2 regions of the Atlantibacter sp. genome follow, and region 1 is predicted to be linked to the other one. Evidence: predicted binding sites of a transcription regulator. Region 1 holds the regulator's gene; the other holds the start of a gene.

Region 1 (4,211 bases):
AGTTGGCGCACCCGCTCGGCGTTGTGCACATTAATGCCCTGATAGAGGCGGTTCCAGGTAAAGCCCAGAATGCGGTCCATCAGACGAATGGTTTCGTAAGAGAAGTTCGCCGCAATCTCTTCCATCAACGCCACGGCATTTTGCTGGGCTTTTTCATGGGAGATTTTTTTGCTGCGCGCTTCGTCTTCTACCGCGCGGGCAATGGCTTTAGAGGCCAGCAGCTTATTAAACAGGTCCTGACGCGCCGGTAAACGCGGCCCGACGGCGGCCAGGCGCTGGCGGGCGAAGTGCATACGCGCCACTCGCGCCAGCTTCTGGGCAATGGTTTTATCGGTGCCGTGTTCATCCGCCATGCGGCGCAGTGACAGCGAGGGCGAAAAGCGTACAAAGCTGTCGCGCCCTAACCAGGAAACGGCAAAAAATTTCTGCAAGCCGTTCAGCATCCGCAGCGGCGGGTTTACTTCGCCTTTTTCACGGCCCGGCGCGCGCCCGAACATCACCGATACCGGCACCATCTGCACATCAAGTTGCGGATTGCTGCGATGCAGATCGAGATAGTCGTGGAACAGCTTAATCGACTCCTCTTTCGGCGTGTAATAGGTGAATACCCGCGGCCCGCCGTGAATAAACACATGGCGCGGCAGCAGAGTGCCGTCAATTTCGAGAGGCTCCAGCGGGTCGGGCAAATCGTGTGCCAGACATTGTTGGCGCAGCGTCAGCAAGTCCGCCTTCGAGTTGTACGGAAGAACGTACATAATCGGGCGCGAGGTATCGAGCCCCAGTTCGGCGCACGGATCCGCCGGAATGGATTTGCTTTTTACCAGTACGCGTAATGGTAAATTAAGTAATTTGTAGTAAATTCGTGGCCAGCCGGACATAAACGATGTAAAGCCTCTGGTTAATAATGCAATTGCACCGCAAGAATATCAGAAACAAGCGGGAATTTCTGTGGTGCTTACGTTTCGTTGCTTAATGCTATTGATGCGCGTTTTTTAAAAAGGTTTCCTTTCATGGCGAATAACACCACCGGGTTGATACGAATAATTAAAGCAGCAGGTTACTCCTGGAAAGGCATTTGCGCCGCCTGGAAGAACGAAGCGGCGTTTCGCCAGGAGGGCGTCGCGGCGATTGTCGCCATTGCTATCGCCTGCTGGCTGGATGTCGATCCGATTACCCGGGTGTTGCTGATTGGCTCCGTCATTCTGGTGATGATTGTTGAGATCCTTAATAGCGCCCTCGAAGCGGTGGTCGATCGCATCGGCCCGGAATTTCATGAACTTTCCGGGCGCGCCAAAGATATGGGCTCGGCGGCGGTACTGTTTGCTATTTTACTGGCGCTGATGACCTGGGGCATATTGCTCTGGTCAAATTTGCGATAACTCTTCCAGATGTCGCTAACATGCGGATATTTGCTCATTTTGTGGTTTCAAAATCACCGTTAGCTGTATATACTCACAGCATTACTGTATATGCACCCAGGGGGCGGAATGAAAAGTTTAACGGCCAGACAGCAAGAGGTGTTTGATCTCATTCGGGATCACATCAGCCAAACCGGCATGCCTCCCACTCGTGCGGAGATTGCACAGCGTCTGGGCTTTCGTTCTCCTAACGCTGCAGAAGAACATTTAAAAGCCCTGGCGCGTAAAGGGGTAATTGAAATCGTTTCTGGCGCGTCGCGCGGTCTGCGTTTACTGGTGGAAGAGGAAGAGGGGCTGCCGCTGGTTGGGCGCGTTGCCGCGGGCGAACCGCTGTTAGCTCAGCAGCATATCGAAGGCCATTACCAGGTCGATCCCGGCTTGTTTAAGCCCAGCGCGGATTTCCTGCTGCGCGTTAGCGGTATGTCGATGAAAGATATCGGGATTATGGACGGCGATTTGCTCGCGGTGCATAAAACTCAGGATGTGCGTAACGGGCAGGTGGTGGTCGCGCGCATTGATGACGAAGTGACCGTTAAGCGTCTGAATAAACAGGGCAACACGGTGCAGTTACTGCCGGAAAACAGCGAATTCTCCCCAATCGTTGTTGACCTGCGTCAGCAGGCCTTTTCTATTGAAGGGCTTGCCGTCGGCGTGATCCGCAACGGCGAGTGGCTGTAAGCTCTGCTGCCTGATTTGAAGCCGTAGCGCGCCGCGTTACGGTATAGAATCCCCTACCGCTACGGATTGCGTCATGCCATTTTTCACGTCTGCTGATAAAGCATTGTGGCGCCTGGCGCTACCCATGATCTTCTCCAATATTACCGTGCCGCTGCTCGGCCTGGTGGATACCGCCGTTATCGGCCATCTCGATAGCCCGGTTTATTTAGCCGGTGTCGCCATTGGCGCAACCGCCACCAGCTTTCTGTTTATGCTGCTGCTGTTTCTGAGAATGAGCACTACAGGCTTAACCGCCCAGGCATTTGGTGCAAAAAACCCGCAGGCGATGGCGCGAGCCCTGGTGCAACCGCTACTGCTGGCGGTGCTGGCCGGGGTGGCGATTATGCTGTTACAGACCCCGCTGATTAACCTGGCGTTGCATATCGTAGGCGGCAGCGAAGAAGTATTACATCAGGCGCGGCGCTTTCTGGAAATCCGCTGGCTAAGCGCGCCTGCGACGCTGGCGAACCTGGTGCTGTTAGGCTGGTTATTGGGGGTGCAGTACGCGCGAGCGCCAGTGATCCTGCTGGTTGTTGGCAATGTGCTGAATATCGCACTCGACCTGTGGCTGGTGGTGGGGCTGGATATGAACGTGCAGGGCGCTGCGCTGGCAACGGTGGCGGCGGAATACATCACGCTGATCGTCGGATTGCTGATGGCCTGGCATGTCATGACACTGCGGGGCATCAATCCGGCAATGCTGCTCTCTGCCTGGCGCGGCGATATCTGGCGTTTACTGGCGCTCAATCGCGACATCATGCTGCGTTCGCTGCTGCTGCAAATCTGTTTCGCCAGCGTCACAATTTTAGGTGCGCGGATGGGGAGCGATGTGGTGGCGGTGAATGCCGTCCTGATGACGCTGCTGACGTTCACCGCCTACGCACTGGATGGTTTCGCCTATGCGGTGGAAGCCCATTCCGGGCAGGCTTACGGCGCAGGTAACAGCAACCAACTGATCAAAGTCTGGCATGCCGCCTGCCGCCAGGCGGGCCTGGTGGCGCTGATGTTCGCTACGGTTTATGCGCTGTGGGGCGAGCATATTGTTGCGATGCTGACCTCGCTGCCGGTTTTACAACAACAAGCGGATCGTTACCTCGGCTGGCAGGTGGTGCTGCCGCTGGTTGGCGTGTGGTGTTATCTGCTGGACGGCATGTTTATCGGCGCTACCCGTGGCGCGGAAATGCGTAACAGTATGACCGTGGCGGCTGCGGGTTTCGGCGTGACATTAATCGCTTTGCCCTGGCTGGGTAATCACGGGCTATGGCTGGCGGTAGCGGTATTTCTGGCATTGCGCGGGCTGTCGTTATGGCTCATCTGGCGGCGCCACTGGCAGCGCAATAGCTGGTTCAACGAGACGGGTCATGGTTAGTTACATCTGCTGACTCTCATTTAATTTCTGGCTATCTGCTTGATATATAAAATTTTTGTATCATTAATGCCGATTTTTATCTTTCGCGCTTGGTTAAAGATTCTGAATGTTTCAAACGAGTCGGAATGGTCGACTAAACTCATTATCACGTCCAGCAGATAATAACTGTTAAACACGGACGATAAACATTTAGCGTTTATAACCGAACGATGAGGACTACATCATGAATAAAGACGAAGTCGGCGGTAACTGGAAACAGTTCAAAGGTAAAATGAAAGAGCAGTGGGGTAAACTCACTGACGACGATATGACCGTTATCGAAGGTAAACGCGATCAACTCGTAGGGAAAATCCAGGAACGTTATGGATACGAGAAAGATCAGGCAGAGAACGAAGTAAAAGACTGGGAAACCCGTAACGATTACCGCTGGTAATCCCCGTCGTTTTTCTGCTTAGCCACCCTCATGGCTACCCTGCCCAGGTACAAGGATGTACCATTAACGCCTTCACTTACCGCGTTTTTTTACCTGAACTGAATGGTCGTGACCACAGTGTTCCGGGTGACGGCACGATTCTACCTCTTTGCAGCCTGAGCAAAGCCCGTGCGCTTCAATGACATTATGCCGCAGCGTAAAGCCCATATCGGCGGCTAATGCATCCATGATCTTCTCTACACCCTGCGCGCTCTGCTCTTTGACGACGCCGCAG
Region 2 (4,211 bases), on a different contig from region 1:
AGTGCCTTCTGCCATCCATGTCACGCCAGAAGCTTATGACGGCGGCTTGCTGGCGAAAGTACGCAATGGCGACCCGATCCGCGTAAACGGACAAACGGGCGAGCTGACGCTGCTGGTCGATGAAGCGGAACTGGCCCAACGCGCGCCGTTCCAGCCGGACCTTAGCCCGCAACGCGTGGGCACCGGCCGTGAGATGTTCGGCGCATTGCGCGAGAATTTGTCCGGCGCCGAGCAGGGCGCAACCTGTATTCGTTTTTAAAGGCTTCACTGAATTCACTATGGCGAGAGAGATGCTCTGATGAAAAGCTGGAAAACTAGTGCTGAACAGATCCTGAAATCCGGTCCGGTTGTGCCGGTAATTGTGATTAACAAACTGGAACATGCCGTACCGCTGGCGAAAGCGCTGATTGCAGGCGGTGTGCGCGTGCTGGAAGTGACCCTGCGTACTCCCTGTGCCATGGACGCTATCCGCGCCATCGCTAAAGAAGTGCCGGACGCGATTATCGGTGCGGGCACCGTGATCAACGCGGCTCAACTGGCGGAAGTGACTGAAGCGGGTGCGCAGTTCGCCATCAGCCCGGGTCTGACCGAGCCGTTGCTGAAAGCCGCAACCGAAGGCTCCATCCCGTTGATCCCGGGTATCAGCACCGTTTCTGAACTGATGCTGGGTATGGATTACGGCCTGAAAGAGTTCAAATTCTTCCCGGCAGAAGCCAACGGCGGTACTAAAGCGCTACAGGCCATTGCTGGCCCGTTCTCTCAGGTGCGTTTCTGCCCGACCGGCGGCATCACCCCGGCTAACTATCGTGATTACCTGGCGCTGAAAAGCGTGCTGTGCATCGGCGGCTCCTGGCTGGTACCGGCAGACGCGATGGAAGCGGGCGACTGGGATCGCATCACTAAACTGGCGCGCGAAGCAGTAGAAGGCGCGCAGCAGTAATTGACAGACGTGAAGTAGGCAGGCGCAAGCCTGCCTTTGTTGTTTTAGCCTTCTACCTGCACTGCCGACGCTGCGGCTGTAGCGCATTCGATGGCGGTTTCAACATCGTCTGCGCAGGCCAGCGCCACGCCCAGACGGCGCGATCCCTGAATATCCGGCTTGCCAAATAACCGTACCTGCACCCCGGCACCCACGGCGGCGTCAATATTGCTAAAACGCACGTTATCGCTGGTCAGCTGCGGCAGGATCACCGCCGATGCGGCAGGGCCGTACTGACGAATGCCGCCCACGGGCAAGCCTAAAAACGCGCGCACATGCAGGGCGAACTCTGACAGATCCTGGCTGATCAGCGTCACCATGCCGGTATCGTGCGGGCGGGGCGACACTTCGCTAAACACCACCTCATCGCCGCAGACAAACAGCTCGACCCCGAACAGGCCATAGCCGCCTAATGCCAGCACCACTTTTTCCGCCACGTCCTGGGCGCGCTTCAGCGCCCGTTCGCTCATCTGCTGCGGCTGCCAGGATTCGCGATAATCGCCGTCTTGCTGGCGATGGCCCACCGGCGCGCAGAAGTGCACGCCGTCCACGGCGCTCACGGTCAGCAGGGTGATTTCAAAATCAAAATTCACCACCCCTTCTACGATCACTTTTCCAGCCCCGGCGCGGCCACCCTGTTGGGCGTACTGCCATGCGTCCGCCAGTTGTTCCCGCTGGCAAATAAAGCTTTGTCCCTTGCCGGAGGAGCTCATCACCGGCTTCACAATGCACGGCAGGCCGATCTCGTCCACCGCCGTCAGGAAATCGCTTTCGCTATCGGCAAAGCGGTAGTCCGATGTCGGCAGGCCCAGCTCTTCTGCCGCCAGGCGGCGAATGCCTTCGCGGTTCATGGTGAGTTTAGCGGCGCGGGCGCAGGGTACAACGCGCTGGCCCTGCTGCTCTAATTCAATCAGCGTATCGGTGGCGATAGCTTCAATTTCCGGCACGATGAAGTCAGGATTTTCCTGCTCGACCAGCGCTTTCAACGCCGCGGCATCCAGCATGTTTATGGCGTAACTGCGATGGGCGACATGCATGGCCGGGGCGTTGGGATATCTGTCTACGGCGATCACTTCAAGACCGAGCCTCTGGCATTCAATCGCCACTTCTTTGCCTAATTCCCCTGAGCCGAGCAGCATCACGCGGGTGGCTGCCGGGCGAAGCGCGGTTCCTACTGTCAACATAACGAGATTCCTGGACCAAAAAAGAGGCCGCCAGTATATACGAAAACGATTGCGCAGGCAGGTGCGCGATTTTGATTTTTCTTTCAGGCTCTGATATACTGTATGCATATCCAGTTAAAGAGGCATCATGATGGCTGTTGAAATTCACTACGTTGTGGTCAGGGAAGGGAAAGAGAAAATGTCTTTTGCCAACAAAAAAGAAGCCGACGCATACGACAAAATGCTCGACTTAGCACAGACCCTTGAGTCCTGGCTGCAAAGCGCGCCGGTAAACCTTGAGGAAACCCAGCTCGAGCCACTGTCGCTGTGGCTGGCTGAACACAAAGATACCCTGGCGCAGGTTCTGCGTACCGGGCAAATGCCGCAGGAAGGCGCAACCGACGTAAAGCCGGACGCCGACCCGAAAGTGGAAGCGATCGCCAGCGGGCGTAAATCGAAAGCGGCATAAGCCCGTCGGTTCAGCTGCACTTTTCACCGGGACACGCGCCATCATCCCTTGCGCTTCGGTTGTTTTGTACCAGGCTTTCTGTGGTATTAACAACGGAGGGCATCTGATGAAAAAAGGGTTACTGGCGCTGGTGGCGCTATTTTCCGTGGGGCTCCATGCCGCGCCCCAGGAATCTCGCAATGTGAAGTTTACCGGCTGTGAAGGGTTGGATGCGCAAGGTATTTCAGCCAGCGTGAAACGCGACTATCTCCAGAACCGCATTGCCCGCTGGGCAGACGACCAGGAAAAACTCGGCCAGGCCGATCCGGTCGCCTGGGTCAATCCTGAAGCCGTGAAAGGCGGCGATGATAAATGGACCGTTCCCCTGACGGTACGCGGCATGCGAGCCGACATTCATTACACTGTGCAAGTTGATTGCAAAAAACAGACGGCAGAATACCGTCCTTAATCACGCGCAAGGGCCTGGCCCTTGCCGATTATTTTCCTTTCCTTAGCCTGTCCCCACACTTCTTGACATCCCTTCGCTTACGCTCACAAGTGAGACTTTTACTGTGGGAGTACATATGGCGAACTGGCTTAAACATCTTCAGTCACTGTTGGGGGAACAGGGTAAAGGGTTATCGCAGGGGCAAGGGTTATCGAAACTGCTTAGCCCTGGCGCGTTGGGTGGCCTGGCAGGGCTGCTGGTGGCAAATAAATCGTCACGTAAGCTGCTGGCGAAATTCGGTGGCGGCGCGCTGCTCGCTGGCGGCGGTGCGGTAGCCGGCACGGTATTGTGGAATAAATACCAGGACCGCATCCGGGCAGCCCATCAAGATCAACCTCAGTACGGCCAACAGGCGTCGCCCATTGATAAGCGAACCGAACGGTTAATTCTGGCTCTGGTGTTCGCCGCGAAAAGCGATGGACATATTGACGACGAGGAGCGTCAGGCGATTGACCAACATCTGCACGATGCCGGTATCGAAGACGAAGGCCGCGCATTCGTTGAACAGGCCCTCGATCAACCCCTCGATCCGGCGCGTCTTGCCGAGGGGATCCAGAATGAAGAAGAGGCGCTGGAGCTCTATTTTCTCAGCTGTGCCGCCATCAACGCCGATCACTTTATGGAGCGCAGCTACCTGAACGCGTTGGGCGATGCACTGGGCATTCCCGAAGATGTGCGCGCCGACGTGGAGCGCGATATCGCGGTCAGCAAACGCGACGTTTCACCAGGATAACGCCTGGTTTGGTGGCGTTACGCTTGCAAGGCGCGGGGTTTTTGCCAACCTTATAAGGGTGTTAACCTAAAAGTTGAGCGTTATGCCACCAAAAGCAAAAGCAGTACCTCACACCATGACCCTGCATGGCGATACGCGTACCGATAATTATTACTGGCTGCGCGATGATGACCGGTCCGATCCTGAAGTGCTTGAGTATCTCCACCAGGAGAACGATTACGGGCGGCGGGTCATGGCCAGCCAGCAGGCGCTGGAAGAACAGTTACTCAAAGAGATGATTGCGCGCATTCCGCAGCGCGATGCATCTGCGCCTTACGTTAAAAACGGCTATCGCTACCGCCAGTTTTACGATGTGGGGTGTGAGTATCCGATTTATCAGC

What was found. The regulator LexA, encoded in region 1, represses DNA repair genes until DNA is damaged. The targets are predictions, from matches to a motif close to TNCTGTATGTACATACAGNA.
Region 2: the regulator LexA is predicted to act here: its motif matches at 2,260-2,279, upstream of RT120_RS20975 (YebG family protein).

The regions. Positions count from the first base shown of each region.
Region 1 covers NZ_DAMBQK010000008.1:35,133-39,343, forward strand. The annotation lists gene plsB (glycerol-3-phosphate 1-O-acyltransferase PlsB) at 1-878, opposite strand, end outside; gene RT120_RS09550 (diacylglycerol kinase) at 1,011-1,379, shown strand; gene lexA (transcriptional repressor LexA) at 1,488-2,096, shown strand; gene dinF (MATE family efflux transporter DinF) at 2,170-3,504, shown strand; gene RT120_RS09565 (CsbD family protein) at 3,728-3,937, shown strand; gene zur (zinc uptake transcriptional repressor Zur) at 4,010-4,211, opposite strand, start outside.
Region 2 covers NZ_DAMBQK010000036.1:11,614-15,824, forward strand. The annotation lists gene edd (phosphogluconate dehydratase) at 1-259, shown strand, start outside; gene RT120_RS20965 (bifunctional 4-hydroxy-2-oxoglutarate aldolase/2-dehydro-3-deoxy-phosphogluconate aldolase) at 299-940, shown strand; gene purT (formate-dependent phosphoribosylglycinamide formyltransferase) at 985-2,163, opposite strand; gene RT120_RS20975 (YebG family protein) at 2,294-2,611, shown strand; gene yebF (protein YebF) at 2,715-3,059, shown strand; gene RT120_RS20985 (DUF533 domain-containing protein) at 3,175-3,831, shown strand; gene ptrB (oligopeptidase B) at 3,914-4,211, shown strand, end outside.